DNA from 3 places in the Marinomonas sp. S3726 genome. Region 1 is predicted to be linked to each of the others. Evidence: riboswitches for the same ligand, from Rfam matches in the RefSeq annotation. Region 1 holds a riboswitch; each other region holds the start of a gene.

Region 1 (11,035 bases):
TTTTTTGTCAAAATGGCTGAAATCGCCTGCCCCTATGATAATTGCCATAGCGCTCATTGTAATTATTTGCGCTTGGCTTACGTATACTTCATTATCCGTTAACGGCTGGTCCTATCCTGTCTCTTATCATGAATCAATTAAAGCTCAATCTTCTTTATTTGATCGTCAGATTTTATCTCACATTAATGAAGTTGAAAGCCTGAGTGATCAACTTAACCGATTAAATACTTATTCTCAAAGTGAAGTTGAAGGTGTATTGAATCATGTTAAAGGTGATGAGAGTCGGTTTAATTATGTTTGGTTTGATGCTCGTGATTCAACAGGTTTAGACACACTCTTAAATCAATACGAAATGCGTCAGTTTGCAAACGAAAGTACGAATATTTCCAACTTATTATATATAAGCCAATCTGAAAAATATGCTGGCATGCTTGGTTCAAGTATTAGGATAAAAGATGCTGGGTTATTATTTGTGAGTATGAATATAGCTGAGCTATTGACCCCTAAATCTGATGTTGATATCACTAATAACCCGCCCTGCTTAAATTTGTCATTATTGACTTCTTCTGACACTGTGAGCCTTGTGTATACTGCTAAAGCCCTACCATGTCAGGGGTTTAGTAAAAGTCCAATTTCTGAAACTTATCTTTTTTCATGGTTAAATCATAAATTTAAGTTAAGTGTTTTTCCTTCTTTCAGTCCAATTCAAAATGAACCTAGATCTTTAATTAAGCTCTTACTTTCCATGTTAGTGTTAATGGCAAGTTTGATTGTATTTTATATATACAGGTCAAGACGTTATGAATACAAGATTGAAAGTCTTTTAAAAGATAGAGGGCAAAGTTTAAAAGAGGTCCGTACTGAATATTCGAATTTATTTATGTTGTCAGTGGACGGTATTTATCGAGCAAATTTGAATGGTAACCTACTTAAAGCAAATCCTGCCTATGCTATGGCTTTTGGTTATGACAATGAAGATGAACTTTGTATTAAGGTAAAAAATATTGGTCAACAATTGTATCTAAACCCCAAGCAGTATTTGCATTTTATTAATCTGCTTAAGAAAGAGCAAAGGGTGATAGGTTTCGAATGGCAAAGTCAGGACCAAGCGGGTAGGCCTATTTGGTTGCTTGAGAATGCTTATTTAACTCAACATGAAAACGGTGAAGTCTACTATGAAGGCTTCATTTCAAATGTGACCGAAAAGAAAAAAGCGGAAGAAGCTTTAAAACAGCAAGCGCAAATGGACTCCTTAACTGGCTTGTTAAATCGAGCAACATTTGTGGCTCAGATGTCATCTTTTATTGATCAGCATGGAGCTGATCAAAGTGCAATTTTCTTTATTGATCTAGATAAGTTCAAAGCAGTTAACGATCAATATGGTCATCATGTTGGAGACGAGTTATTAGTTGAGTTCTCCCGTCGTTTAAAGGCTTGTTTTAGTATTGATGAAATGATAACTCGATTAGGTGGTGATGAGTTTGCTGTCTTTTTAAAGAGTGTTGAGGGGTTGCCTCAGTTACATGAGTTGGCTGATAAAGTGGTAGCTGGTATGCGTAAGCCTTTTGCGTTTAGCAATGGGTTCAACTTTAAAATATCTGCCAGCATTGGCATCAGTATGTTGGACGCAAGTGTAAAAAGTGCCAGTGAAGGGTTAAAGCAAGCTGATATGGCCATGTATGAAGTAAAGCGCAATGGACGTGCCGACTTTATTGTCTTTAATCAAGGGCTGAATGAGTTTGAAAGACGCCGAAGTTTATTAGAAAAGAGTCTTTTTAACGCGTTAAAGCATAATGAAATTTATATTAATTATCAGCCGATAGTATGTTTTGAAACAGGTGAAATTAAGGGAATGGAAGCTTTAATGCGCTGGCGAAATGACACCTTAGGAGAGGTCTCACCAGCCGAGTTTATTGCTATTGCTGAGCAAGTGAATTTAATAAATCCCTTTTCAAACTGGTTAATTCACCATGTATGTCATGATTTAAAAGATTTAATTAGTGCCAGTGGAAAGCCTAACCTCTTTGTTAGTATTAATATTTCGCCTAAGCAACTGCTCTCTGACCAGGTATGTGACAACTTGCTTATGTCGATGGAGGTGAATCAGTTAACACCTAAAAATATTAAAGTAGAAATTACTGAAACAGCGATTTATGACCAAGAAGAAAGTGTACTGCGACAGCTCAGACGTATTCGTAGTTATGGTGTTGGTATTTATATCGATGACTTCGGAACAGGATATAGCTCTCTTGAAAGACTAACTCAGTATCCTTTCGATGGACTTAAAATTGATAGGTCGTTTGTTAAGAATTTAATCCCTGGTAATAGTCAGGATGTCATTCTCAAAGCATCGGTGAAAATGGCAGAAATGTTAAACCTTGTTGTCGTCGTTGAGGGGATAGAAAGTCATTTTCAGTATGATTTTTTTAAAGTTTTAAAATGCGAATATGCCCAAGGTTTTCTTCTTTATAAGCCTTTATCTCTGGTTGAATTGAAACAAGAAATATTACAAAAAAACTATTTTAGTAGCGACCTGCTTACTGATGAAACAATCAGCTAATGATTCAACAAGGCTTTACTTTTTCTTTAATCTCCTTATAGTTGCTCCCACTTGTCGGAGTGCCATTTGGCTGAGATCGTGTTTATGCACGGGATCCGCAGAACCTGAACAGGGCTAAATACCTGCGTAGGGAACAAGAAAATCTTCATTCTTTCTTATCTGCATCGAATGCTTTTCCATTCTTAAATTATGGCTAATTGTCATAGTAGAGTGGTGTTAGCAAAAATCAGAGATATGATTTTTGTAGAAGCAAACGCACGACTGACAAGCACTTCTTTCATTTTAAAAGGATTGCTTATGTCTTCTAATGAGTTAAAAAATACTAAATCAAACTCAGCTGTACCTGAAACACTGAGTAAACGCGAAGAAGCTAGGTTAAAGGCTAAAGCCTTTATTGACTCTTTGCAGGCGAACCCTTTTCCAGCCTCAGAACGTGTTTTCATTCAAGGAAGAGACCCTTCTATACAAGTACCTATGCGTAAAATTAATGTTTCGGATACGCCTATAGGCAAAGATCCTGCTAATTTTACCTATGAGAAAAATGAATCTGTTTATGTCTATGAATGTTCAGGACCTTATTCTGAACCAAGTAGGCACATTGATGTTTATAAAGGTATAGCGTCCACCCGAGGCAAATGGATAGCAGCACGTAATGACATTGAAGAGCTTGAGGGGGTATCTTCAGAATTTGCTCAGCAAAGGCTCAGTGATGAAAAGTTAGATAACCTTAGGTTTGAAAACTTACCAAAAGTAGTAAAAGCTAAGCAGGGCGCGGTGGTAACTCAACTACATTACGCACGCAAAGGTATTATTACGCCTGAAATGGAATTCATTGCGATTCGTGAGAATCAAAATATGCAGGCAGTACAAAGTGAGCTTTTGTTGAAGCAGCATCCAGGACATAGTTTTGGCGCTAATATCCAAACTCAAATTACTCCTGAGTTTGTGCGTCAAGAAGTTGCAGCAGGTAGAGCTATCATACCCGCTAATATTAACCACCCTGAATCCGAACCAATGATAATAGGTCGTAACTTTTTAGTGAAGGTTAATGCAAATATTGGTAATTCGGCTTTAACCTCATCTATCGAAGAAGAAGTTGAGAAGCTTGTTTGGTCAACGCGTTGGGGGGCAGATACCTTGATGGATCTGTCGACAGGTAAAAATATTCATGAAACCCGTGAGTGGATTTTGAGAAACTCACCGATTCCAATTGGTACAGTACCGATTTATCAAGCACTGGAAAAAGTGAAAGGCATTGCCGAAGATCTAAACTGGGACGTCTTCAGAGACACATTGATTGAGCAAGCGGAGCAAGGGGTAGATTACTTCACAATTCATGCAGGGGTTCTATTGCGTTATGTTCCTATGACAGCCAAACGACTGACAGGAATAGTTTCTCGTGGTGGTTCAATTATGGCGAAATGGTGTTTAGCACATCATGAAGAAAGTTTCTTGTACCAACGTTTTCGTGAGATTTGTGAAATCTGTCAGGCTTATGATGTCTCTCTATCTCTTGGTGACGGCTTGCGACCTGGTTCTATCATGGATGCTAATGATGAAGCTCAAATGTCTGAGCTTAAAACCCTAGGTGAATTAACTAAGGTGGCCTGGGAGTATGATGTCCAAGTTATGATTGAGGGCCCAGGACACGTGCCTATGCAAATGATTAAGCATAATATGACAGAGCAACTTGAGCATTGTCATGAAGCACCTTTTTATACATTAGGGCCGCTAACTCAAGATATTGCACCTGGCTATGATCATTTTACATCCGGTATAGGAGCCGCTCAAATAGGCTGGTATGGCTGCGCAATGCTCTGTTATGTAACGCCTAAAGAGCATTTAGGCTTACCAAATAAAGAGGATGTAAAGCAGGGCTTAATTACCTATAAAATTGCAGCTCATGCGGCAGACCTTGCTAAAGGGCATCCCGGGGCGCAAATTCGTGATAATGCATTATCTAAAGCGCGTTTTGAATTTCGTTGGCAGGATCAATTTAACTTGGCATTAGACCCTGAAACAGCGAGAGCTTACCATGATGAAACTCTGCCACAAGCATCAGGCAAAGTTGCTCATTTCTGCTCTATGTGTGGACCAAAATTCTGCTCCATGAAAATTACCCAAGAAGTAAGGGATTATGCTGCGGATCTTGAGCGAAGCTCTAAGATAGAAGTGCATAATGTCCAAGCAGATGAGGTGCGTAAAGGAATGGATGATATGTCAGCTCAGTTTAAAGATTTGGGAAGTGAGGTGTATTTGTTACAAGAAGAGATCAACTAGGCTTCTATAAAAGCACTTTTTGAATTAATCTAGAGCCCTCTATATTAGCAAGTTCTTGTGAAAAATGTGTTTCATGATAAGTGATCACTTTTACAATGCAAAATTTGTTAAATAGAGGGTTTTTTATGCTTTATTTTAAATAATTTTACCGCAAGATTACTTCAGATTGACACATCTTGACGGGTTAATAGTCATAATTAAAGTATGGCTATTATTTGCCTGAAAAGGAGTTTGTTGAATGGTGATCTCACTAACTAAAACATGGTGCTTTTTGATAGCGCTCATTTTGTTGGCGCTTTTTGTGTCACCTTATGTTTTTTTGGAGTGGAAATCAGAAAGTTTAAAGCGTGAAATTCTAGAAGACCTTAAAAAGCTTCGCCAATCTCAACCTCCCCCACATATCGTTCATAACCCAAGATATAGAAAACCATCTGATATGCCTCAGGTGATCTTCCCCAAAGCGGTTGTAGCGCGAACAACAATTGATATGCCAAATGACCATGTTGTCTATTTTTTAACGCGTAAATTAAGTTTATCTGAAGAAGCTCAAAGTACGCTATCAGATATCGTGACTCGATATTCAAATCAAAGAAAAATCTTACAAGGTAAGATAGCCGTTGAAGTTCAGCTGCTAGCAGAGTTAAGTCCTAGTGATGCTGAATATATGCAGAAAGTGTCTGATGCAGCAGGTATTCAGGCAGACATTAGTACCCAAGTTATGCGTTTATATGCCAAGCAGCAAGTCGAAATTTATCAATTATTAACCCTTGATCAAATTGAAGAGCTTGAATTGATAAAGCATAGATTTGCACAAAAGATGAAGGCTCGAATCGCAAAGGATAGAACAAAAGGAATCTTTTCATTTGAAAGTGGTGATATTGAATCTAACGAGATTAAGTCAGACAAATAATCTAGATGACAGTATTTAGGACACATAAAAAAACCAGCTTAAGCTGGTTTTTTTATGTGTGATCAAACTAGTTTGTTACTTTCTCAAATAATTCAAAGTAGGTTGGGAAAGTCTTGGAGGTACAGCCTGGATCATTAATTGTCACCTGACTGTTTGAGAAAGCCACAAGTGAGAAACACATAGCAATTCTATGATCATTATAGGTATCGATTGCAGCATGCTGTACATCTGCTAATGGTTCAACATAGATATAATCTTCACCTTCATCAACTGTAGCACCAAGTTTACGTAGCTCAGTCGCCATGGCATTGAGTCTATCCGTTTCTTTTACGCGCCAGTTGTAAATATTTCTAATACGAGTAGGGCCTTTGGCGAAAAGAGCTGTGGTAGCAATTGTCATTGCCGCATCCGGAATATGGTTCATATCAAGGTCAACACCATTTAGTCCGCCCTTGCTGGCCTGAACCCAAGTTGGACCATAACTAATGTTTGCACCCATAGCAGCAAGAACTTCTGCGAATTTAACATCGCCTTGGACGCTATCTGTGCCAATACCATGAACCTTGATTGTGCCACCCGCGATAGCTGCTGCGGCTAAGAAGTATGAAGCCGAAGAAGCATCACCTTCAACCATGATCTCACCAGGGCTTACATAGGTCTGATTACCCTTTACCACAAAGCTCTGGTAATCCTTATTTTCAACTGTGACGCCAAACTGCTTCATCACATGTAAGGTAATATCAATATATGGTTTAGAAACAAGCTCGCCATCAACGTGTATCGTTAAGTCGTTTTGTGCAAGGGGAGCACTCATAAGAATGGCGGTTAAGAATTGACTGGAAATATTGCCTTTAATAGAGACTTCGCCACCTTGAATACCATTTGCATGGATTTTCAGAGGTGGATAATTCTCTTCGCCTAGATACTCAACGTTGGCACCTAGTTGACGAAGTGCACTCACTAAATCACCAATAGGGCGTTCGTGCATGCGTGGCTCACCGTGCAACAGATACTCGCCTTTCCCTAAGCATAGTGCAGATGTTAATGGACGCATTGCTGTACCAGCATTGCCTAAGAATAAGTCAGCAGAAATAGGCTCTGATGTGGCATTGGAAAGAGGGCCTGCAACACCTTGCACTGTACAACTCGTGCCATCGTCACTTAATTGATAATTTACGCCTAGGCTTTTAAGGGCATCAAGCATATGACGAATATCATCACTGTCTAGCAGGTTGGTGATCTTGGTTTCACCTTTTGCTAATGCAGCCAATAGAAGAATACGGTTAGAAAGGCTTTTAGATCCAGGAATCTGGATCTCGCCATTGGCGCTAGAAAGCGGTCCAAGTGTAAGTGAGTTCATTAATGTTTCCGTTAAAAATGCGTTACTACTAGTTAATTAATATCAATTTTTTATTATGTTTAATTTAAAGTCTAGGCTTCAAATTCATCGATAAGCGCGCCATTGTTCAGCGCTGCCATATCTAATTCGTTTAAGGTCTGATATGTCTCTTCAATTGCTTGAATTCTATCATTTGCCTCATTGTAATTGTCTTGATAAACCCCATTTGCTAAAACGCTAATGATGTTCATAACACTGGCATAAGAGTCGAAGGCAGAAACACCTCGAACCACACATGAAAAGTGAATGTCGCTGACTTCTTTTGGATTCACATCGGCGTGATCTGTTATATAAATCAAGAAAATGCCACGCTTTCTTAGGGTAATCATTAGATTTTTAAGCCAAGCAGGGCGTCGGCGAATACCCATGATAATGACAGTATCTTTAGCTGTGAAACTGGCAACCTCTTCACCGAGTGTTTGTCCTGGAAGTGGAAGCAGGGTGACATTGTCACGGCACTGAGTGAGTTGCTGACGTAAATGCAACGCTAAAGCATGATTGTTGCGATAACCGATCACATAAACTCTTTGAGCTTGTCCAATGGACTTTACCGCAGCATCAAAATCACTTGTCTTAATAGACTCCAGGGTTTTTTGAATATTGTTCTGGTCACACTGAATATAGTCACTAAACACATTTGAAATAGATTGGTGCTCAGGTTGTTTCTCTGCAATGGGTGTACCCCAACGACGTGCAGCACGAACTTGGCGCTTCACCTCTCCAAAGTCCTTGTACTCTAATCTTTGTAGTAGTCGCGTAACTGCGGATTTAGAAACACCGGCTAATTTGGCTAACTCAGTGGCAGAATATGTGGCTATGTCACCTTGATGATTCAATATGCAAGATGCCAGCTTTTGCTGCGTTGGAGATAACTGATCGTAAATTTGTTTAATTCTTTGTTCTATTGATAGGTCTTGCATGGGTAATAGTCAGTTCCGCATCAAAATACTTGGAATAATTACTATTCGTATTAGTAATTCGCTCTTAGTGCTAAGAAGTTCTTGAGAGTATACCTTTTTCACTGAAAAAAGTGCGTTATGAAAAAAAATATTTGGTTATAGTGAAACAAATGTATTATAGTTGCATTATTGAAACATAAGTTTCATCTTTGGTGTTTTGAGAATAATTCACTTTTTTTACTTCTCACCAAAGAGATGACCTTATTTAAACCTCATTAGCCTTTCTAGGAGAGACCATGTCTAACACTGATAAAGTTTGGTACGGAGTGAATCTAGCATCTACCCGTCTTGGTGCTGAAGCACTGTATGCAACGGATGATTTCTTTGCGCCAATTAGCCGTATGATCCAGGATCACGATCCAGTTTGGATTGATGACAAGTATGATGATAACGGTAAGTGGATGGATGGTTGGGAGAGCCGTCGTAAGCGCTCTGAAGGTTTTGACTATGGTATTATCAAGCTAGGTATCTCAGGTAAAATTAAGACACTCGAAATTGATACACGCTTTTTCACGGGTAACTTTGCGCCAGCAACTTTAATCGAAGCTTGTTACTCAGAAACTGCACCTGATGAAAATACTCAATGGACAGAAATCACAGAAAACATTGCACTTTCTGGTAACAACCAACTATTTGTTGATGTTAACGATGACACTGTTTACAACCATGTTCGCGTTAATATTTACCCAGATGGTGGTATTGCTCGTCTTCGTGTTTATGGTGAGCCAGAAGTACGCTGGGATGAAGTAACAGGTGATAAGCAAATTGACTTAGTTGCTGTTGAAAATGGCGGTCGTGCCCTTGCTTGTAACGACGAACACTTTGGTACTATGCATAACATCATCATGCCTGGTAAAGGGATTAACATGGGTGATGGTTGGGAAACACGCCGTCGCCGTGAGCCGGGTAACGATTGGGTTATTCTAGCACTTGGCCATCCTGGTGAGGTTGAGTCTGTCACTATCGATACCGCTTTCTTTAAAGGCAATTTCCCTGACGGACTATCTTTACAAGTAGCAAATATTTCTGAACTACCTGATTCAACATTAGCCGCTCAAAGTATTTATTGGAAAGAATTGCTACCTAAGCAGTCTCTATCTGCTGATGCTGAACACGTATTTGCTGAAGAGCTTAACCGTGTTGGTGTTATTACTCACGTTCGTATGAATATCTTCCCTGATGGTGGTGTGAGTCGTATTCGTCTAATGGGTAAACCAGTTAAAAACTAATTAAGAAAAACATGACGAGCCTAGATATTAGGCTCGTTAAATAGAACAGGATTCGTGATGAAACTGAAAATAGAAACGCTAACAGCAGACGCCTTTGCAGATTTTGGTCAAGTAATTGATACCGAAGTGTGCACAAACCAATTTGCAATCAATGGAGGCACAACCCAGCGCTTTCATGACCTTGCTGAAGTGGAAACAATAGGTGAAGCAAGAGGTGGTATCAGTATCTTTCGCGGGGATGCTAGGCAATTTCCAATGCAAATTGAAATGCTAGAGCGTCATCCAAAAGGTTCTCAAGCATTTATGCCATTACAACAAAGGCCCTATCTTGTGGTTGTTGCACCGGCGTTAAATGATGAGGAGCCAGATCTGAGTAGGTTGCGTTTGTTCTATGCGACGGGGGCTCAAGGGGTAAATTACTTCACTGGTACTTGGCATCATCCACTATTGGCGCTCGAAGAGGTTTCTGATTTTCTTGTCGTAGACAGAATTGGAGAAGGGCACAATTGTGATGAATTCTTTTTCCCAGAAGGAAGTGATATTCAAATTGCAGCAATGAGTTTCGAAGGGGTTTAAAATGTTAGATGGCCACTATAATGAATGGTTAAACTTACTAGTACGTTGGTTTCATATCACGGCTGGTATTGCGTGGATAGGCGCATCTTTTTACTTTAACTGGTTGGAAAATAACCTAGTTAGAACAGGCAAGCAAAAAGAAGGAATTTCTGGCTATCTTTGGGCCATTCATGGTGGCGGTATTTACCGTCTAGAAAAATACAAATCTGCACCGGAAAAAATGCCGGAAACCTTACATTGGTTTAAATGGGAAGCCTACACTACTTGGTTGACAGGTATTGCTTTACTCTTTGTTCAGTACTACATGAATGCCAACTTGTATCTGATTGACCCTCAAGTCATGGCACTTGAAGCGTGGCAGGCTGTTGCAATTGGTATCTTGGTGATTGTGGCAACTTGGGTAGTCTATCACTACCTATGTGACCTTTTGGCGAGTAACCCTCAAGTATTAGTTGCTGTTGGTTTTGTGCTCATGTCTTTGGCAGCTTACGGTTTGACGCAAGTCTTTAGCGGCCGTGGTGCATTTATCCATATTGGTGCAATGATTGGTACCATGATGGTGGGTAACGTTGCTCATGTCATTATGCCTTCTCAGCGCGCCTTGATTGCAGCGGTAGAAAAAGGTGAAGAAGTAGATCCTAAATATGGTGCGAAAGCTTTATTACGTTCGCGTCATAATAACTACCTAACACTGCCGATCTTGTTCATCATGATCTCTAACCACTACCCATCTACGTTTAGTGATGCGCATAATTGGGCAATCCTATTAGGCTTGGTTGTGATTAGTATGGCTATTCGTCATCACTTCAATATCCAGCATAAACCTGAGAAATCAGCTTGGATCTTACCTGTTGGTGTTGTTGCGCTACTTGGTTTGGCCTTTATTACTAAGCCTGCAGCCTATGTTGCACCAGTTACTGCAAATGCAGCAGTAGAGCAATCAGTGGATGATAAGCATGCGTTAAACCTTAAGGCGAAAGACATTATTATAGAGCGTTGTGCTAGCTGTCATGCGGTTAACCCAAGTTCTGAAATGTTTACCGCTGCACCTCTTGGGATTCTGCTAGAAAATCAAGAGCAAATTGATGCATTGCAAGAACGTATATTCCAGCGCTCTGTTGT
Region 2 (11,035 bases), on a different contig from region 1:
TGGTAACGTGCCTTAGTGCCAGTAATACGGCTAGGTACAATTTTACCAGTTTCAGTAACATAACCTTTAAGTGTGTCTAGATCTTTGTAATCGATCTCAACGGTACCTTCTGCTGTAAAACGGCAGAACTTACGACGACGGAAAAAACGAGCCATGAGGATCTCCTAAATTAATAAATTACTCTGCAGATTTTTCTTCAGCAGGTGTTTCAACAGCTTCTGTACGTTCTTGACGCTCTTCGCGTGGTGCACGACGGTCTTCACGGCTTTCAGCAGCTTTAATTGGAGAAACTTCAGTTACCGCACCTTTACGACGGATCACCAAGTTACGGATGATTGCATCGTTGTAGCGGAAAGTGTCGTTTAATTCAGACATAACAGCTTCAGAAGCTTCGATGTTCATAAGAACATAGTGAGCTTTGTGAATTTTGTTAATTGGGTAAGCTAATTGGCGGCGACCCCAATCTTCTAGACGGTGTACTTGACCACCATCTTCAGTGATTAGGTTAGTGTAACGCTCAACCATCGCTGGAACTTGTTCGCTTTGATCTGGATGAACCAGAAAGACGATTTCATAATGACGCATTGAAGCTCCTTATGGGTTCTTAGTCTCCGAAGCTCCCCCGTTAAAAGCTGTGAGACAAGGAGTGTATGATTTACGGGGTGGCGCATTATATAACACAGATCTTAAAAAACCTAGCCAGAATCTTGGGTAATGTCTGCTTATTATGAAATCTGTGAGATTTGATTGAAAGATTGCTTATTTTTTGACAATTTAAGCCTATATTAATGAGCGATTTTCTGGGACTATGCTCAAAATTTTTAAAACAGCCTAAACATACTGAAGAAAAGGATCTTTTCATGAGATATCTACCCAAGCTTGCCTTAATCAGTCTAGTTGCGTCATCTTCAGCTATGGCACAGACAATTCCCCCTTGGACTCTTGGCGCAATTGCAACGACTAGTTCATCAGTTCACCTTGATACTGATGAAGAAACACAAGTTTGGCCATTAGTTGTGTATCAAGGAGAGCATGTTTATTTTCAAGGGATAGAACTGGGGTATCGACTTCTCCCTTTACAATCATTCCAAAACATTAGTTTTGGCTTAAGCCTTGAGAATGAAAATTATGACCCTGATGACTCAGACAATGCCGATGTACAAAAACTAGATGATAGAGACTTAACTCTTATGACAGTTGCCGCATACAGAATTGGCCCAGTCACATTTAAAGCAGGGCAAGATGTATTAGGTGAACATGATGGTTTTTTTGGGGAAGTCACAGCAAAACTAAGATTAAAAGTAAATGAAATTGGTGTTTCTCCCGCTATTTCATACCGTTACTTAGACAAAAAGCTCAGCAACCATATCTATGGCGTAAGCCAAGCAGAATCTGATAGAACAGGCGGAAATATCGCTGCATATAATTCAGGCAGCACTCAAAAAGTTAGCTTTTCTCTAGCGATGAACTTTCCAATGACAAAAACAGCCTTCTTAAACCTTAAACTAGCGCACAACCGCTACAATGACATTGCCGACAGCCCTATCGTCGAAGATGACACTAGTAACGCAATCAGTTTAGGTGCTTTTGCTCGTTTTTAACTGATTTTTACAACCATTTAGCCAACTCAACGTTTTGAACTTATGTCTGTACAAAATAACAACCAAAAGGCCGTAATATACGGCCTTATTTCTGTCTTCTTTTGGTCAACCGTTGCAACGGCCTTTAGCATTTCTTTAAAACATTTAGAACCAGCTCAACTTCTTTTAATTGCGAGCATCACCTCGTTCATTTTTTTACTGACATTGGTTCTAATCAAAAAACAAGCTCATCTTTTAATTCATGAAGCTAAAAAAAGCTACAAAAGCTCACTTTTTTTTGGCGCGATTAATCCATTTATTTACTATCTAATCTTACTGGCCGCTTATGATTTACTGCCAGCACAAGAAGCTCAAGCAATTAATTACACTTGGGCAATCATGCTTAGCCTTCTGGCCGTCCCCTTAATGAAACAAAGGCTAACGTCAAACGACATAGTTGCTGCTCTTTGCTGCTATTTTGGCGTTCTTGTTATTGCGACTCAAGGACACCCTTTAAGCTTAAACTTTGGTAACTTAACTGGCGTTTTACTAGCCTTACTGAGCACCATTATCTGGGCTCTGTACTGGCTATTTAACACCAAGGATACTCGACCTAGTTTAATCGGGCTTACGCTAAACTTTGCCTTCGCCATTCCTATGATTTTCATTTATTGCTGGGCAAACGGAAACCTCACAAACTGGCCAATAGAAGGGGTTTTAGGCGCTTTTTATATAGGCTTGTTTGAAATGGGGATTACTTTTGTCCTTTGGAACCAAGCGCTTAAACTGACAGATAAAGCCAGTCGTATTGCCAACTTTATTTTCCTGTCTCCCATCCTTTCTATTTTCTGGTTGTCACAATTTGCGGGCGAAACCATTCAAAGCTCAACAATAATAGGGTTAGTTTGTATTCTTCTCGGACTTAGTGTTCAAAACCTTCGCAGAGCAAAATCTCAAACATAGTAATGAACAAACACTAAACTTGACGACTTGATAAATAAGTCGTCAAAAGGACGCTCGAAAAAATCAACAACATGCCTGAAATAGCAAACAGATCAGGCACATGCCCCCAAATTAACATTCCCCATAAACCGCTAAACACCACTCCAATATAGCTTACTGGCGACACTATACTGGCAGGTGCAAACCCATAAGCCAGAGTGTAAAGATACATAGCAAAATACAAGGTTAGGCCAACTATCATGACATGCGGAATGAGATGAAGCGGCAAAGTTAAACTTACACCATCATACAGAGACAAAAGCAAAGATAGACAAGCCGAAATCAAGAAGTATATTGTCATGGTTTCTTTTGGCCTAACATTTTTAGACAACATACGAGTTGTTACCATGGAAAGCGCTAAACCAACAGCAGAGAGAAAACCAACAAGTTGCCAAGGGTCAAACTGATTAGGTGTCGGCTTTATAATCAAAGCTACCCCAATAAAGCCCAACAACAAAGGTAGCCAGCGAGAACTAGGCACTCTTATTTTATGAATTAATAAGACAACAATAGGAACACATAAGGGAGCACATGCCCTCAGCATAGAAGCTTCGACTAGAGGAATGTGATTTATCGCAAGATAAAAAAAGTAAAAACCTAAAAAGCCTGAAATACTCCGAAAGAAGTGTGTCTTCCATATATTGATCGGATGTCGCTTCCAATATCCTTTTTGTTGAGGCAACAATAGCAGAACACAAATTACACTTTGCCAGAAAACCAATACAGAAACTGCCACCTCTTCCTGTACCAACTTAGCCACCAAGCTGGTAACAGACATAATAAAGGCATAAGCCAAGGTAGCCAGTACCCCTTTAGCTAAAAGGCTCTGTTTCAAAAGTTAACTCCAAACTAGGATCAAAGGCTCATATAAAATATCAGTAATTTAAATAACGCATTAACACAGGTTGCTCATCAAGTTGCTCCAACACCTCTACTCCTTGATGCAGTACCACCTCACCCTTTTCTATCAGTAAAAGTCGCCCTCCCACTAATTTAGCCTCTTCAGGTAAGTGAGAAACAATTATGCTCGTTAAGCCTAATTGCTCAGTAAGTTCTGCAACTAAAGCTAACATTTGGCTACGCAAGCTTGGGTCAAGTGCACTAAAAGGCTCGTCCAGTAACAGGATAGATTTTTTTCTTTCCTCTTGAGCCACAACAGCGCGAGCAACCGCCCTTGCAATAGCCACTCTCTGAGCTTGGCCACCTGATAGCGCCTCAGGTAGTTTTGATTGCATTTGCGTTAGCTGAGTACGCTCAAGAGCCCAGATTACAGCTTCTTTTTGAATCAAATTAAGCTTTAAATTAGTCGCTAACCCAATCGCAACATTTTGCCAAACACTTAACTGCGGAAATAGATTATCACTCTGAAAAAGCGTAGTTATTGGCCTTTTCTCAGGCGATAAATCAACTAAGCTCTGACCTTGATAGTCAATATTTCCGCCCCCTTCAAGAAAGCCACCAATCAGATGTAATAAGGTACTTTTACCTTCTCCGCTTCTACCAAGTAGAGTTGTAACACCAGTATTCAGGCAAGCTTTATAATCTGCGTTAAAGCCCTCTCCATTTTGATTAAGCCACTGATATTGAACATCGAACTCAAGCATGAGATTTTCCGCCTATTAATCTGGTAGATATTGAAAAAAGAGCAAAACATAACAAAACCAGAATCACAGCAATACATGCGCCCTGCTCAATACGGTAGGAACCTATTAACTGAAAAAGATAAAGCGGTAAAGAAAGCAACCCTTGGGAGCCAAACAGAGCAATAACACTCATATCCCCTAAACTTAACAACAAAGCATAAGCTGTCGCTTGAGCAACAGATTGTCGAACCATTGGCCACTCTATCTTAAGCCTCGCCCAGCCTCTTATACCTAGGCTCTGATACAGCTTGCGGTAACGCTTTTCTTGCTGATAAAAAGTAGGTAATACAACTCTTAAGACAAAAGGCAAAGCCATTACGGCATTAACCCAAACGACCACCCAGTACGCTTGATCAAATGCAGCTATACCAAGGTTACGCAATAATAAAAACAAACCTGTAGCCATCACCAGACTGGGCAATATTAAAATCATACCACCTAGATACTCAAGCTTATTTGGAAGCCATGACCAACCTGGTCTATCCATAGATACCCTAGCCAAAGAAACGAAACCTACCGCTAATAACAAGCTAAGAGCAGCACTTGGAAAAGCTATCTTGATTGAAACCCACACAGCCTGCCAAGTAGCTTCCTGCCAGAGCGTATCTATAAACAACGGTGTAAAGATAGGTGACAAGATAGCAATAAAAGGAGGTAATAGAATCAACAAGGCCAAGGCTAAAATCCCCCAATCAAAACATTTAGCTTGAAGGCTATCCTTCACCGGAAAACTATCTAATTGCTTTAAACTAAAATCCTGTTGGTAAGCACTAGCAAACCGATAAACTAGAACAGCAATTAAGGTACAAACAAATACTTGAAGCAAAGATAAAACACTCGCCTTAGCTATATCAAATTCGAATTTAAGCGCTTGATAAATTGCCACCTCTAGAGTGCTAGATTTAGGCCCTCCCCCCAAACTTAAAACAACAGCAAAGCTTGTAAAACAAAGCATAAATATAAGTAGAAAAGCACCGGGTAAAGCTTTACGTAAATAGGGCCATTCCACCCATCTAAATAAGTTCCATCGAGAGAAACCAAGCTGATAAGATAAACGCCACTGACCTGAAGGGATCAAACTATGGGATTGAATAAGAATACGTACAGCCAAAGGCATATTAAAAAAGACATGGGCTAGCAAGATACCAAACAAACCATACAAGGGTAATTCAATGTCAGTTACAGATGTTATCCAGCCACTACGGCCATAAACCACAACTATCCCTAAGATAGCAACTATGGTTGGAACCACTAAAGAAATAGAGAAAAGTTGTAGCAAAAAATCTCGCCCCATAAAACGCCTATGCATAAGAGCACTTGTTACAGGGATAGCAATAACAAGACTCAATAGACTACTTAATAAAGCCTGCCAAATAGAGAATTCAAGTAATCGCCAGATATAGCGACTTGAAAGAGTTTGATGCCAATTTGAAAGATCTTGAAAAGCAAGTAAAGCAATAAAGCTTGCAACACCAATAACGCAGAAAAAACCAATGATTAAGATAGCAGGAAGCAAACTTATAGTAAGCTTGCTTCCAAATGAACCCAATCTCATTGAGTAACTGAATCTAGCCACTCATTAATCCATTGCTTACGCTTAGCGGCAACTTGCTCGGCTGGCAAAGTCAGCACTTTAGCTGGCTGCTCAAGACCAGTAAAAGCTTTCGGTAAAGCATCACCTAGCTCAATCACAGGAAACATCCAGTTACCTGTTGAAACTTCACCTTGGAAACCTTGAGTCAAAATAAACTGCATAAACTTATCCGCTAAGGCTTTATTCGGTGCATTTTTTAACTGAGCTGCGACCTCAACCTGAGGATAGAAACCTTCAGATGCAGGTACTGCTTTATATTTAGACTCACTCTCTACCACCATATGATAGGCTGGTGATGTGGTATAGCTTAAAACCAGATCCGCTTCACCTTTTAGGAACATGCTGTAGCCATCGTACCAGCCCTTGGTAACTGTCTTGGTATGACTTGCTAGGGTTTGCCAAGCTTTTCCAGCATCGTCACCGTAAACAGACTTCATCCATAACATTAAACCTAAGCCTGGCGTACTGGTTCTTGGGTCTTGATAAATAACAGATAGATCTTGATTTTCGACCACTTCTTTTAATGATTTAGGCACCTCTTTCAAGGTCTCGGTATTGTAGATAAAAGCGAAATACCCTTGATCAAAAGGCACAAAGTAAGAATCACTCCATCCGCCTGGTGTTGTTACCTTACTAGTATCCACATTATGCTCCGACACTAACCCGCTAGCTTTTGCCGCTTGCATTAGGTTTAAATCTAAACCTAAAAGCACATCTGCTTTTGAAGAACTCCCTTCAAGCTGCACTCGAGATAAGATTCCAACAGAAGAGTCCAAGGTGACATAATTTAAGGTACAAGCGCATTCTTTTTCAAAATTGGCCTTAATTTTAGGGCCTGGCCCCCAGTCTGATGCAAATGAATCATAGGTATAAACATTCAACGTCTTAGCTTCGTCAGCCTGTACAACTGTAGCCGATAAAGACAAACTGGCTAGGGTAGCTAGCGCTATAGAAGTAATATAAAGTGTTCGCATTGTGTCGCTCCTAAAAACAAGCCGTATCTGGCATTGTGAGCGGCGAGGCTTGAAGGCTCTCTATTTTTTGGCTTATAAAATTAAGCGCTAAAAAATATTATAAATAGAGGATCTCAATCCCTACGCCAGCATAATCTGGATCAGGTTCATTGGGTTAGCCTTTGCTTCTCAGCCCTGCATCAAAAATAGCAGTGCACCCCATGAGATAAAAAATCGAAGCGGATTGTAACGATATTTTGAACTTAAGGCCAGTTTAGACCTCTTAATTAAGACAAGGTCATTGCCATGTAAGGCAGAATAAAAATTAAAGGAAACGATTTGATACACTCAGCCCCCTCACCCAAAATCCCCAAAACATACCTAGCTTATTTATTTGACCTAGACGGCACTTTGGTAAATTCAGAACCACTTAAAGGAAAAGCACTCGCGCTAGCTTGCCAAGACTATGACAGCACTACGGATTACACGATTTATCAGGATGTAATGGGTCAAGATTGGCCAACTGTCACGCAACATTTCTTTGCTGCTGCGAATATAAAACCAGATTTAAATGAGTTTAATCAGCATTTCAGATTACATTACCAAACCCTTTTAAAAGAGCAACTTAGACTTAGTAAAAACCTTTTGCCTTACCTCGAGCATTTAGCAAAATTGAATTGTAAAATTGCAGTAGTAAGTAGTGCCGCAAATTGGATGATTGAGCAAGTTTTAACTCAACTGAAACTTGAACACTTTTTTGATCTCATCATAAGCCAAGAAGACGTTAGCCAGCATAAACCTCATCCAGAAGCGTATCTGACCGCTCTAAAAAAGCTCAATATAAAAGCAAAAGACGCCTTGGTATTTGAAGATTCATTTGCTGGAATTAGCGCAGCTCAAAAAGCAGGCTGTGATGTTATTGCCATTAGGCATGAATTTAATATTAAGAATGATATGAGCGCAGCAAAAACCTGCTTATCAGACTTTAAAGAGTTACTAGATTAGAAAATAAGAAAAAAACCAGTAAGAGAGGCAAATTAAAGCCTCTCTTCATAAGCGATAAAAGCACACTAGGGAAATACGATTAGACTAAGCGTCAGTTGCATCCAACACTCTTTCAACCGCGCCTTGATTATTCAATGCATACTCATAAGCTGCTGTACCCGTTTCTGCAACTAAAGCTTTATCTTTCGCAAAAGCGAGTAATAGGCTTCCTACTAACTCACTATTTTTGCAACGCAAACCACCACCAGACAAGACTAAGCTTTCAGTAATGTCTTTAAAGTTAAAAGTGTGATCTCCCACCAAAACAGGCTTAGACAAAAGAGCGGGCTCTATAGGGTTATGCCCCCCTCTCTCAATCAGGCTACCTCCAACAAAAGCAAGGTCGGACGCCTGGAAGTAATGCATCATCTCCCCCATGCTATCTCCCACAAGTACATCAAGGTTATGCCATTCTTCAACTGGGGTTTCAGAGCGTAACCCGACATTTTCAAATTTAGCACAAGCTTGCTGGAAAACCTGCTCAAACCTTTGAGGGTGTCTTGGTACAATAATAAGCACCGCACTTGGGTGATGAGCCTTTAAAATTTGATGCTCTTCAAGCAAGGGCACATCTTCACCTTCATGAGTACTAGCAGCAATCCATACAAATTCGTTATTAGCAAAGTACTGCTGCCAATTATCCTTTATAACTTGAGGATTAACCTTTAAATCAAACTTGATATTGCCTGTTACTAGCACTTGCGATGCACCTAGTGCCTTAAAGCGTTTTGCATCAGCGTCTGCATGCGCACAAAAACTATCAGGCAAAGCCATCAACTTTCGTGAAAAATCTGAAAACTTAGCATACTTTTTAAAGGACCTTTCACTTAGTCTCGCATTAACAATGTGGAGCGACATTCCCTTTTTTTTCACCTGAGAAAGCAAATTAGGCCACAACTCAGTTTCTATAATAAGCAGTTTAGGACAATCGACCATTTTTAAAAATCGCTTTACCGAGCTGCACCAGTCAACGGGAATGTATCTATGAACAACAGATTCACCAAAGCTTTTAGTAACTTGTTCGGCACCGGTTGGCGTCATAGTTGTAATAAGTATTTTTTTATCAAGGTTTCTGTTTTGCCATGATTGAATTAAAGGCCTTGCCGCTAACACCTCACCCACAGAGGCACAGTGAATCCAAACATCAGCCTTTACAGCCTCTCTGTTAAAGCCTAATACCTTTCTAATAGAATAATCAGGGTAACCCTTCCCTAATTTAAAAAGTTTCATCAGAATAAAAGGGCTAATCAACCCCATTAAAATTCGATACACCAACATTAGTGGCTTTCTTCCTCATTAAACTGCTGACCATGAAGCTTGGCATAAGCACCACCTTTTGCTAACAGTTCATCATGACTTCCCTGCTCTATAATTTGCCCTTGATCAATTACAGCAATAATATCCGCCTTCTCTATCGTTGATAATCGATGAGCAATCGCTATTGTCGTTCTATTTTTCATCAATGAGTTTAATGCTTGCTGAATTGCTCGTTCAGATTCTGAATCTAACGCTGAGGTTGCTTCATCCAAAATTAAGATGGAGGCATCTTTTAAAATAGCTCGTGCAATTGCAATTCGCTGCCGTTGACCACCAGAGAAAAGTGTACCGTCTTCCCCGACCTGGGTATCTAAACCATGCTCTAATTTTTCAATAAAGTCCCAAGCATTAGCCGCTTTGGCAGCGGCGATAATATCTTCATCAGAAGCATCAGCCAGGTGACCATAAGCAATATTTTCACGAACACTTGCATTGAAAAGTACTATTTTTTGATTAACTAAAGCCACATTTCGGCGCAAGTCGTTTAGGGCGTACTCTTTAACATTAATACCGTCAACTAACAGCTCACCATCATTAATGTCATAAAATCTAGGAACCAAGTTAGCCACAGTAGACTTACCACCGCCAGAGCGACCAACTAAGGCTAAGGTTTTACCGGCAGGCAAAGTTAAATCAATTTTATTTAATATCTTTTTATCTGTATTAGGGTAAACAAAGCTAACTTGCTTAAGCTCAAGCTTACCTTTTAGCGTGTCGACTTTGGTTTTCCCCGTATCTTTTTCACTTTCTTCATCTAAGAATTCAAAAATACTTTGCGCTGCTGCTAAACCTTTTTGCAAAATAGAATTAATTTCGGTCAGCTGGCGAAGGGGTTTACTCAACATTCCAGCTGCACCAATAAAGGCAACAAAGTGGCCTGCGGTCATGTTTTCACTGATTTCAGGAGCAAGTGCCAACCAGATAATCATAGCCAGAGCTGTAGCCACAATGAACTGAACAATAGGCACGTTTAAAGACTTGGTTAACTCCATTTTGAGCTGAGAGCGCTTGTTATGATAGGCCGCATGATAAAAACGTTCTTTTTCATACTCTTTACCACCAAATATCTTAACAACCTCCTGACCTTTAATCGCTTCCGAGGCTACATCTGTAATTCCCCCCATCGCATTTTGAATACGCTTACTCAGCTTACGAAAACGCTTAGAGGCATAACTCACAATAACCGCAATAAAGGGGATAATCAGAATAAAAAAGAGAGACAAACGCCAGTTGGTATATAGCATAAAACCAAACAAACCAATAACAGTTAAACCCTCTCTTAACATCACCCTCACAGCCTGAGTCACAGAACCAATTACCTGCTCTGTATTAAAGGTGAGTTTTGATAAAATTCGACCACTTGATTCACCATGAAAATAGCTTGATGGCAACTCACTTAGCTTATTAAACATATCAACTCTAAGGTCAAAGACGAGCTTGGTTCCGATAACAGCCATAAAGTAGCTACCAAAGAAGGTTCCTGTTCCTCGAATAATGAAGATCCCCAGAATAAATAAAGGAAGAAATAGCCTATCGTCAGCTAAATTCGTTCTAGCGCCTTCTGCTTCTGGATTACCTAAGGTATCAACAATTAACTGTAGTAAATAAGCTAACGTAGGCTCCATCGCACCATATAACAGATACCCAAAAAAACTTAATACAAAATAAGGCCACGAGCTTTTCGTATAATTAAGCAAACGTAAGTAAATACTCACATCCGATACAGGTTTACTAACTTTGGTTTCCAATTAAATTCTTCCGTTATATGTTGCGAGAGAGCTTCAGCTGACTTTTATTAAAGTCTCTATAAATTCGCTTTTTCAATGATTGATGTAGTTGAATATCCGTCAACAAAGGTTAATACCTTTACTTCGCCACCTTGGCTAAGGACATGCTCAGCAC
Region 3 (11,035 bases), on a different contig from region 1:
AGCACTGCTACAGTTACGATGAATGCACCGAAGAACCAGTTAGCTACATAAATGTGCTTCATCTTACGTTGCATAATAGTGCCAAAGAAAACAACGGCATATACAACCCAGACGATAGTAATAAGAATATCGATAGGCCACTCTAATTCAGCGTACTCTTTAACTTGAGTAAAACCTAAAGGTAGAGTGATTGCCGCAGCGACGATAACTGTTTGCCAACCCCAAAAGGTAAAGCTAGCTAAAGTATCAGACCAAAGACGCGCTTGCGTTGTTCTTTGTACTACGAAATAAGACGTTGCGAAAAGTGCGCAACCGCCGAATCCGAAAATTACTGCGTTAGTGTGTAATGGTCGTAAACGACCAAAGTGTAGATATTCAATACCTGCGAAAATGTCTGGCCATACGAGTTGTGACGCGATTAATACGCCTAACCCCATGCCAACGACACCCCAAACGACTGTCATGATGGTGAATGCACGCACCACACTATAGTTGTAGGTTGGATGATCAAAAGCTGTGCTCATAGTTTCTTCCACAATCCACGAAGAGTGATTGACCTTGTAATTAATTGAAATGCCCGTATTAAGTTACTTCTTACAAAGACTTGGTAAGACCGACTTAAAAAGTCTCGAGTAATTAGTAAATCATACTGAAGCGGTGAGTAAACTAGCCGCGCTATTATAAGCGTTTTTGATCTTTTTTCTATTGGAGTAAGTTGTTTTTAATGGCTTTTCTTTGTCATATGGCAATATTTTTATGAGTAAGTTTTCTTTTTATATGGCCCATGGTGCGGGTCTTGGACATAGTGGTGGTTTTTTAGACAAATTTGGCGTGACATTTTGTCGCACACAAAAAATGAACTATTTGCCACTTACCTTTGAATATATGTCAGAAATCGAGGCCAGTGGTAAGCGTAGACCACCAACACGGTTTCCACAACTTGTCGATGAGTTTCGAAATAAGTTAGACCAAAATGCTTCTTTAAACTCACTTGTTGTAGCTGGTAAATCCATGGGTGGGCGTGTTGCATCGCAACTATCGTCAGATGAAAGAGTGGCAGCAATTGTGTGTTTAGGGTTTCCGTTTTATCAACAAGGTAAGCCAGAAAAACATCGCTTGTCTTTTTTACATGAAATTAACAAACCTTGTTTGATCATACAGGGGACTCGTGATGCATTTGGTAAGCCTGAATGGGTTAAACAACAAACGTTAAACCCAAACATTAAAGTGCATTGGTTTGAAGGCGCTGATCATGATTTTAATATGTTAAAATCGCTGAACAAAAATCAATCGCAAGTCATTGAAGAAATCAATGACGTAATTAAATCTTGGGTTGACTTAGACTTTAATATTGAAGCTTGAAATTAAAATGGGGATATGAGTAATAATGGACACTATAGAACATGATAGTTTTTTGGATGCAGTTGGGCTTTATTGTCCAGAGCCTGTCATGCTTTTGCACGTTGAAATGAGAAAGATTAAAGCTGAGCAAATACTTAAGGTTGAAGCGACTGATCCATCGACCACTCGAGATATTGTAAAGTTTTGCCAGTTTTTAGGGCATGAACTTATTCAGCAAAACGAAGAAGAAGGACACTTTTTTTATTGGATTAAGAAAAAGAAAAAGTGAATAAAGATATAACTTAGACTTGATTTTTATATAGTGGAGAAATAACAAAAAATCATATCTGTAATTGTTTGTTTTATACACGATTCTTACATACTCTCGACATTCCATAACAATAAAAAGCAATTTTGCGCACTTATAGGTCATTAATTTACGTTTAGTGTTTGTATTGTGCGCTTATAAATAAGGAATAGAATATGTTTAAGAAATCGTTAGCGATCGCCTGTATTGTTTCTTCCTCCCTTTGGTCTGCCAGCTCACAAGCTTGGTGGTTTTCATCTTCCGATGATGATTATACCCAAACAAAATATCCAATATTGTTAACCCATGGCATTTTAGGTTTTGATGAAATGTTAGGGGTCGACTATTGGTATAAAATTCCGCAGACACTTGAAGCAGAAGGTGCTGAGGTTTACACCACCCAGGTAGCAAATAGTCAGTCAGTTGAGGTTCGAGGCGAACAACTTTTGTCTGAAGTTCAAAATATTATTGCAGCAACAGGTGCGACCAAAGTCAATCTGATTGGGCATAGTCATGGTGGCCCTACAGTAAGATATGTTGCTTCGGTGAGACCTGATCTAATTGCTTCAGTCACCTCTGTGGGTGGCGTTAATAAAGGCTCTGATGTTGCAGATTTTGTAAGAAATGCTGTTCCAGAAGATTCAGCAGCTGAAGCGGTATTAGCTGGATTGACGACAGCATTAGCAACTGTGATTGATTATTTATCTGCAGGTGGTTATGAGCAAGATGTTCTTTCCATGCTTACTTCTTTAACGACCGAAGGCTCATTAGCATTTAATCAAAATCATCCTCAAGGTATTCCTACAACAGCATGTGGTGAAGGTGAATATAGTGTTAATGGTGTAAATTACTACTCTTGGAGCGGCGCGAGTGCGTTTACGAATGCACTAGACCCAAGTGATTACTTTCTTGGTTTAACATCTGTGTTAATTGACGACAGTAAAAATGATGGCCTGATTGAAAGCTGTGATAGTAATCTTGGTATGGTTGTTCGAAATGATTACAGCATGAACCATCTAGATGAGGTAAACCAATTCTTTGGTATACATCACTTGTTTGCAACTGATCCTTTAACCGTCTATCGCACACATGCTAATCGTCTTAAAAATGCTGGCCTTTAATGATTGGTGAGTTATGAATATTTCCCTAACTAAGAAAGTCTGCTTAATCGTGTTTGGTGGACTTGCATTTCTTGGTTTGGCGAAGTGGACAGGTGTTGCTTATCAAGCAGCGCCTGTCTTACAGACCAATCAAGATCAAGGCTCTTTAACCAATAACCAAATTTCAAATAAATCAGTTGAATCATTCGTTTTGTCATCTTCAGAAAAAGCCGACATAAAGGCTCAACTGAATGTTGCACAAAATAATGAATACAATCGCTTCAAAGATAAATTTGAATGGATAGGCTCACAATCCTCGTTAAGGGGAACCAGTATAGCTGGCTCATATCCTATTGATGCAGAGGGGCATTTACTTCCTCATATTAGTATTAAGCATAGATTTGATTATTTTATGACGCTGCTTGGTGAATTATCGTATGAACAACTCATTGAGTTAATAAAAGAAGATATCAAGCAATCACTTGAAGAGCCTGCTCTTAGTGAGGCGCTTTCATTGCTGGAAAATTATCAGGCTTATAAATATGCATTAAAGGCATTAGATGATGAATTTTCAAACTATCAAGTTAGCCTAAATGATAAGACTGCAATCATAAATAGGCAGATTAGCTTATACCAAGAAATAGATAAATTGCGCTATGAATATTTTGAACTTGATTATCGGTTGGCATTCTTTGCACAAGATATTGCAGATGAACAAGCGTTAATCGCAAATTTACAAGGTAATGATACAAACCGTGAAGAGGATAAAACCAAACTTAGTGGCTTAATAAATACACTAGAACTAACGAGTAAGGAAACGGGAGAAAGCTTATTTGATCTACAAGTAAAAGAGTTCGGAGTGGAAGCCGCCCAAAGGCTTGCTAATGTTAGAGAGTCGCGAAATGAGCTTAATACAAGAGTTAAAGAATATTTAAAGCAAAAGGAAGGTATCTTAAATTCAGGTCTATCTACCCAAGATCAAAGTTTAGAATTAAAGTACTTAATTGAATCAAGCTTCAGTTTAAGTGAGCAAAAGCGACTTAATGCTTTGGTTGCTATGCTAGAGTAATAACAAACTTGTGTTGTTGTTAACTTATTGATTTATTGTGAAATTTATTTAAAATTAAAGATTTTAATAAATTATTAGTAGATAAACTCCTTCGACTAACTAGTTGACACCTTCAATTTGTCTAGGCAATATCACGCAAAATTTGCTTAACAGCAATACATATTTAGTTAGTCGGGGTGCTCTTTTTGAGCTGAGACTGAGGTTCGCCTCTAGACCCGTTGAACCTGACCCAGTTAATACTGGCGTAGGGAACTGGCAAGCCTCATCTCTTTTAGACAATTTCGATCTGTCTGTCTTTTTTAGGCTCCAGTTTTAATTAGGAGCCTTATATGCAAACGCGCAATCAACCTTATATTTCGTTAACTATTGCTGGATCTGATAGTGGTGGTGGAGCAGGTATTCAAGCCGATATTAAAGCCATGTCTGCAACTGGGTCATTTGCATGTTCAGTGATCACAGCATTAACAGCGCAAAATACGCAAGGTGTTAGCGCCATACATCCTGTGCCGCAATCGTTTGTTGAAGATCAGCTTGAGAGTATTTTTTCTGATATGAAAGTTGATGCCGTTAAAATTGGCATGCTGTCAGATGCAGATACAATTCTCATGATTGCTCAAATACTAAAAAAGTACCAACCAAAAGCAGTAATTTTAGATCCTGTTATGGTGGCAACAAGCGGCGATGTACTTTTAGAATCGCAAGCAATTTCAAGCCTCGTTAATCACCTCATTCCTTTGGCTGATTTAATCACGCCAAACCTGTATGAAGCGCAAGTCTTATTAGGTAGAGATCTTAACGCTTTTCCGAAATCTAATGCAGAGTTAGAAAGTACAGCCAATGCTCTTTTGTCGCTTGGCTCTCAAGGCGTTTTATTAAAAGGAGGGCATATGGACACTCAAGACAGCACAGATGTTTGGGTGACCGAAAATCAAATTGAGTACTTTTCTAAAACAAGGGTGGTCACAACTAACACTCATGGAACGGGTTGCACCTTATCTTCAGCTATAACGAGCTATCTGGCACAAGGCTTGTCTATGTCTGAATCGATTAGAAAAGCTAAGGAATATATTTCACAAGCTTTAGTCGCCGCTAAGAATTATCAATTAGGTCAAGGTAGCGGGCCTGTTGATCACTTTTTTATGCTTAAGGCGTGATAGATGTCAGCTTGTAATGTTTTAGCATCAAACCTCACTAAACAAAATGAATACCTAGTAACAGCTAGTCTCAAGTATGAGGCTAGTCAAAGCTATATCTACCAAGATATCGAGCTCAGATTACCGTTAAATCAAGTGACCTGCTTGTTAGGTCAAAGTGGCTGTGGCAAGTCTAGCTTATTAAAGCATTTAGTTGGGCTACATAAGAATGCTTGTGTGAATGATTTATTGATACAAACAAGTGTGCATTCAAGTCTTGATGTAAAAGGCTTCCAGCATGAGCTCGCTTATATGGCGCAGCAGGATCTATTGCTGCCCTGGTTATCTGTTATTGATAATGTGCTGCTTGCTTATGATCTTAAGCGACCAATCTTGAAGAAAAAAAGTCAATTCAATCAGGCGTTAAAAAGTCGAGCGCAAGAAATTTTAGAGCAAGTCGGTTTACCTGATAAAGCTGATAAGAAAGTGTTTACCTTGTCAGGCGGTATGAGGCAGAGAGTCGCTTTAGCGAGAACCTTAATTCAAGATAAATCGATAATATTAATGGATGAGCCATTTTCGTCAGTTGATGCCATAACACGCGATAAGTTACAGCAGTTAAGTAGCCACCTATTAAAAAACAAGACTGTGCTTTTAGTGACACATGACCCACTTGAAGCCTTAGTTATGGGGCATAACATTTTACACTTTTCAAATAAAACTGAAAAAGAAACGACTCTCAAAACACTAGAGCCTATGCCTTTACCTAATTCTTTACCTCCACGAAATATTGGTAATGAAGTTTCTGGTTATCATGGGCAATTGATGCAGATAATGCAGGCAAGGCAATGAATAAATTTATCAATACAAGCTTTAGCCGAGTGCTCGTAATAAGTTTCCTACTAGTTTTATTTTGGTGGTTGATAGTAGCAGTAACTCAAGTTCCTAGCTTTATTCTTCCATCACCAGAGAAAGTTTTTACAAGATTTTGGCAGTTAACAGATGTGTTATACCCACATTTTTTGGTGACTCTAATTGAGATTGTCTTTGGTGTGTTGCTGGGAGTGTCAGCCGGATTAATTTTTGCGATTTTAATGGTTTACTTTAAGCCTGTTCGTATTTGGCTTTTGCCTGTATTGCTTTTCAGTCAGGCGATTCCTGTGTTTGCCATAGCGCCTATCCTAGTTCTTTGGTTTGGTTATGGGATAGTTTCGAAAGTCATTATGGCCGCGGTCATTATCTTCTTTCCTATTCTAATGACATCATTTGATGGTTTAAGGCAATCATCAAAAGACTATCTTGAGCTTGCTCAATCAATGCAAGCTAATCGTCTAAGTATTCTTTTTAGAATTCAACTTCCTGCTGCTTTACCTGTCATGGCGTCAGGGCTTCGAATGGCGATGGTTGTTGCCCCAATTGGCGCAATCATAGGAGAGTGGGTTGGCTCATCTCAAGGGTTGGGCTACTTCATGCTTTATGCCAATGCGCGAATGCAAGTGGCAGATATGTTCGCAGCACTATTCGTATTATGTCTACTTTCGATTTCACTTTATTACCTTGCTGATCAGTGTCTCAAGAAACTGATTTTTTGGCAGCAAGACAATAGTTAATAGCACCCAGTTATCACCCTTAAATAAGAGAAATATTATGTCTATGTTAAAGAAGTTAAATGCATTAATAGCGGGTTCATTACTCAGTTTGAGCGTTCAGGCTCAAGAGAGTATTGATGTGATGTTAGATTGGTTTGTTAATCCAGACCACGCTGCTTTGATTATCGCGGAGCAAAAAGGCCTGTTTAAAGATCAGGGTTTAAAGGTTAACTTGCAAGAACCAGCAGACCCTAGCATGCCTCCTAAATTGGTTGCTGCGGGTAAGGTTGATTTTGCAGTGACTTATCAGCCTGAACTAATACAAGATGTAGCTCACGGATTGCCACTTACTCGTATTTCAACCTTGATAGCAACACCACTTAACACGCTGATGGTTTTGAAAGATGGTGATATCAACTCATTAGCTGACCTTAAAGGTAAGTCTATTGGTACTGCTATTTCTGGTGGCGTCAGCGAAGCAACAATCGGTGTAATGCTTGAGAACTCAGGTCTAAGTTTAAGCGATGTATCTGTCATTAATGTTGGTTGGGCTTTATCCAGCTCTTTGGCATCTAAAAAAGTTGATGCCATCTATGGTGGATATCGTAACTTTGAAATGCATCAGCTCGCGATGGAAGGTTTTGAAGGTAAAGCATTTTTTGTAGAAGAAGAGGGCGTGCCTCCATATGATGAGTTAGTTGTTGTTGCAAACTCTCGTTCAGTTAATAAAACACAAGTAGCTAAGTTTAATCGAGCGCTAGAGCTTGCCACTCAATACATTGTTAACCACCCAAATGAAGCTTGGGAGTTGTTCAAGTCATACAAAAAAGATCTTGATACCAAGCTTAATCAGCTTGCATGGAAAGATACCTTGACTCGATTGGCGCTCCGCCCAGCGGCTTATGATGCTAATCGCTACCAATCCTATGCTGAGTTCTTACAGTCAGCTGGCATTATTTCAAAATTACCAAATACTAACGACTACCTTTTTTAATTGGTACTTAACCTATTTTAAATTTAGGGTTTTAGCGCAAGTTTAAGTGTTAAGGCCCTTTGGAGTGATTTATATGTCAGATGCAAACACGATTAGTGAAAGCTTGATGTCACTAAAAGGGTTAAATCGCCTTAGTGAAATGTTAGTGAAACCAAATGAAAAGGACTGGTTAGCTTATACGCAGCATGACTTTGTTAATCAGTTAGCGACAGGTGTCTTATCAAAGCCCGCTTTTCAGCATTATTTACAGCAAGATTATTTGTTCCTTAAACAATATGCCAGAGCTTATGCGCTTGCTATTTATAAAAGTGATTCGATTGAAGATATGCTGCCCAATCTTTCCTGTTTAACTGGTTTGGTAGAGCATGAAATTCAATTGCATATTAATTGCTGTAAAGAATGGGGGCTTGAAGAGAAAGCGCTTGATGAGCTAGACGAAGGTGTTGCGACTGTTGCTTATACGCGTTTTGTACTAGATGCAGGTCAAGCAGGCGATCTTACCGACTTACTTGTTGCTCTCGCTCCTTGTGCGTTAGGTTATGCTCAAATTGGATTCAGTCTAGATCAAGATGTCATAACCTTGAAGCAAGGCAATCCCTATTTAGAATGGATAGAAACCTACGCATCAAGTGAGTTTATTGAGTCTGCTTTGGCACAAATGGCACATCTAGAAAGCTTATTGCAAAATATCCCTGCTGACTCACCTAGATGGGTTAAATTAAGTCGCATTTTTGCCACTGCAACTAGAATGGAAGCTGCATTTTGGCAGCAAGGCTTAGATGTCAATGAAGGTTAATATTGTCGGTGCTGGTGTGGCTGGGCTTTCCCTTGCTTGGCAACTCGTGCAGCAAGGTGTTGAGGTTGAAATGTTTGAGCGAGGAACAAGAGTGGGTGAAAAAGCCTGTTCTTGGTTTGCTGGTGGCATGCTTGCACCATGGTGTGAAGCTGAAAATGCCGAACCTGTTGTACTCGAATATGGTAAAGAGTCATTGGCTTGGTGGCAAAATGCATTAGGTGAAGGCTTTGTAGATGCCAAAGGAACTTTGGTTTTTGCACAGCAAAGGGATAAAAAAGAGCTAAAACGTTTTGCAAGACGAACACAAGCTTATGAGGTTGTTGGTCACGATGTTATTTCAAGTCTAGAGCCTGACTTAGCCTCTCAATATCAAGAAGCGCTATTTTTTAAAGATGAAGCGCATTTAGATCCTAGAAAAGCCTTAATCAGATTGACAGAAGTTGTTCAGGCGTTAGGCGTTAAAATCAACTTTGAACAAGAAATCGAGCCAGAGGATCTACTGCCAGAAAAAGTAGTGGATTGTAGAGGCTATAACGCCGCTAAAACTGTGCAAAGCCTAAGACCTGTTAAAGGTGAGATGTTGTTGGTGAAAACCAATGAAATAAGCCTTTCTCGCCCTGTTAGGCTGCTCCATCCAAGAATTCCTTTATATGTTGTTCCGCGTGATGATCAGCATTTTATGATAGGCGCCACCATGATTGAAAATGGGCATGGTCATCAGTTTAGTGTGCGCTCAATGTTAGAGTTGCTTGGTTCTGCTTATGCATTGCACTCAAGTTTTGCAGAAGCTGAAATTATTGAAATGGGCGTTGATTTGAGACCCGCTTTTATCGACAACTTACCTAGAGTTGAGCGAGACAATAATATTTGGCGTATTAATGGTCTATATCGTCACGGTTATTTGTTAGCGCCTTACATGGCGAAACTCGCAGCGGATTCCATTTTTAGTGATACGCATGAAATTGAAAAACTCGCTGATTTCAAGATAAAGGAAGATAGGGTATGAAGATATATTTAAATGGTGTTGAGACGACGGTAGAGCATACCGAACTTGAGGCCGTACTTATTCAATTGGGTTATCAGGAAGTGACGATAGCGACCGCAATTAATGGTGATTTTGTGCCTTTATCTCTGCGTAAAAATACTCAGATTAATGAAGGCGATAAACTTGAAGTATTAGCGCCGATGCAAGGTGGATAGAATGTTAGAAGTTTACGGTGAAAAATTTACCAATAGATTGCTTTTAGGTAGTGCGCAATACCCATCGCCGGCTATCTTGTCGGAGTCAATCAAGCAGAGTCAGAGTCAAATTGTCACAGTATCATTAAGACGCGAAAGTGGGGGCGACCATGCTGGTCAAGCATTCTGGCAAATCATCCAAGATTTAAAGCTTAAAGTGTTGCCCAACACAGCCGGTTGTTACACGGTAAAAGAAGCGGTGACGACAGCACATATGGCGCGTGAAGTTTTTAATACAGACTGGATTAAATTAGAGGTTATAGGTGAAGAAGACACGCTGCAACCTAACGTTTTTGAATTAGTTGAAGCTGCTAAAATTTTAGTCGCGGATGGCTTTAAAGTATTCCCATATACCACGGACGATCTCATTGTTGCCGATAAGCTACTACAGGCAGGTTGCGAGGTGTTAATGCCTTGGGGGGCGCCTATTGGTTCAGGTCGAGGTTTAAATAACCCATATGCATTAAAAACTATGCGTTCGCATTTTCCTGATACGCCTTTAATTGTTGATGCTGGTATCGGGGTGCCATCTCATGCTGCTCAAGCTATGGAAATGGGGTTTGACGCTGTTCTTCTTAATACTGCTGTTGCGGGTGCTGGCGATCCAGTTGCAATGGCTAAAGCATTTAACTTGGCAATAGAGGCTGGCCTGCTAGCTTATGAGGCAGACCCGATTGATGCGAGAGATATGGCGGAGCCTTCAACTCCTATGATGGGGAAAGCTTTTTTAAGCTAATTCATTAGGAGCTATTAGAGTAGCTCCATGATTGTAAAAATTTGATGAGAAATAGAATGAAGAGCGCAATGACACAGCTAGATAGATTTTATCCCATTTTTGACTCTTATGATTGGCTCGAAAGACTGGTGCCATTAGGTATCAAGCTAGTGCAGCTTAGAATTAAAGATGAAAGCCAAGAGAGTATTAAATCTCAGATAGTAAAAGCGAAAGCATTATGCCATCAATATGAGTGTCAGTTGGTGATTAATGATTATTGGCAATTGGCGATAGAGCTAGGTTGTGATTATGTGCATTTAGGTCAAGAAGATTTAGATGTGGCTGACATTGAGGCAATTAAATCTGCAGGCATTAAATTAGGTATCAGTACCCATTGTGACGAAGAGTTAGAAAGAGCGCTGTTATTAAAACCGGATTACATCGCTTTAGGTCCTGTATATCCCACTATTTTGAAGAAAATGAAATGGCATCAACAAGGTGTCGAAAAGTTAACGCTTTGGAAAGAGCGAATTGGAGATGTTCCACTAGTGGCTATTGGTGGCATGACAATCGCTAGAGCAGAAGGTGCTTTTGACGCTCAAGCAGATAGTGTGGCAGCCGTTACAGATATTACCTTGAATCCAAGTCCAGAATCACAAGTACAAGCCTGGTTAAAAGCCACTCGATTGTAAATTTGGTTTTATATCAACTTATTGTGTTGGGTGAAAAATACCCAATTCTCGCTCGAATTT

Evidence for each region. A riboswitch is a leader RNA that binds a small molecule or an ion and turns the genes downstream of it on or off. The one in region 1 is predicted to bind thiamine pyrophosphate.
Region 2: another riboswitch for thiamine pyrophosphate. It lies ahead of thiB (thiamine ABC transporter substrate binding subunit); the one in region 1 lies ahead of thiC (phosphomethylpyrimidine synthase ThiC).
Region 3: another riboswitch for thiamine pyrophosphate. It lies ahead of thiD (bifunctional hydroxymethylpyrimidine kinase/phosphomethylpyrimidine kinase); the one in region 1 lies ahead of thiC (phosphomethylpyrimidine synthase ThiC).

The regions. Positions count from the first base shown of each region.
Region 1 is NZ_JXYC01000010.1:109,780-120,814, forward strand. It holds gene TW85_RS09345 (EAL domain-containing protein) at 1-2,560, shown strand, start outside; TPP riboswitch at 2,606-2,710, shown strand; gene thiC (phosphomethylpyrimidine synthase ThiC) at 2,858-4,840, shown strand; gene TW85_RS09355 (hypothetical protein) at 5,079-5,750, shown strand; gene aroA (3-phosphoshikimate 1-carboxyvinyltransferase) at 5,818-7,110, opposite strand; gene TW85_RS09365 (MurR/RpiR family transcriptional regulator) at 7,182-8,069, opposite strand; gene alc (allantoicase) at 8,345-9,337, shown strand; gene TW85_RS09375 (ureidoglycolate lyase) at 9,392-9,913, shown strand; gene TW85_RS09380 (urate hydroxylase PuuD) at 9,915-11,035, shown strand, end outside.
Region 2 is NZ_JXYC01000003.1:58,150-69,184, reverse strand. It holds gene rpsR (30S ribosomal protein S18) at 1-155, opposite strand, end outside; gene rpsF (30S ribosomal protein S6) at 178-585, opposite strand; gene TW85_RS00580 (MipA/OmpV family protein) at 861-1,601, shown strand; gene TW85_RS00575 (DMT family transporter) at 1,644-2,543, shown strand; gene TW85_RS00570 (DMT family transporter) at 2,557-3,417, opposite strand; gene TW85_RS00565 (ATP-binding cassette domain-containing protein) at 3,458-4,186, opposite strand; gene thiP (thiamine/thiamine pyrophosphate ABC transporter permease) at 4,179-5,801, opposite strand; gene thiB (thiamine ABC transporter substrate binding subunit) at 5,777-6,793, opposite strand; TPP riboswitch at 6,893-7,004, opposite strand; gene TW85_RS00550 (HAD family phosphatase) at 7,112-7,777, shown strand; gene TW85_RS00545 (3-deoxy-D-manno-octulosonic acid transferase) at 7,862-9,094, opposite strand; gene msbA (lipid A export permease/ATP-binding protein MsbA) at 9,094-10,881, opposite strand; gene hldE (bifunctional D-glycero-beta-D-manno-heptose-7-phosphate kinase/D-glycero-beta-D-manno-heptose 1-phosphate adenylyltransferase HldE) at 10,938-11,035, opposite strand, start outside.
Region 3 is NZ_JXYC01000012.1:177,051-188,085, forward strand. It holds gene ccoN (cytochrome-c oxidase, cbb3-type subunit I) at 1-524, opposite strand, end outside; gene TW85_RS11470 (alpha/beta family hydrolase) at 757-1,362, shown strand; gene tusA (sulfurtransferase TusA) at 1,388-1,630, shown strand; gene TW85_RS11480 (triacylglycerol lipase) at 1,825-2,769, shown strand; gene TW85_RS11485 (lipase secretion chaperone) at 2,783-3,817, shown strand; TPP riboswitch at 3,980-4,085, shown strand; gene thiD (bifunctional hydroxymethylpyrimidine kinase/phosphomethylpyrimidine kinase) at 4,147-4,971, shown strand; gene TW85_RS11495 (ATP-binding cassette domain-containing protein) at 4,975-5,802, shown strand; gene TW85_RS11500 (ABC transporter permease) at 5,799-6,560, shown strand; gene TW85_RS11505 (ABC transporter substrate-binding protein) at 6,598-7,533, shown strand; gene TW85_RS11510 (TenA family protein) at 7,607-8,329, shown strand; gene TW85_RS11515 (FAD-dependent oxidoreductase) at 8,319-9,335, shown strand; gene thiS (sulfur carrier protein ThiS) at 9,332-9,529, shown strand; gene TW85_RS11525 (thiazole synthase) at 9,531-10,304, shown strand; gene TW85_RS11530 (thiamine phosphate synthase) at 10,361-10,975, shown strand.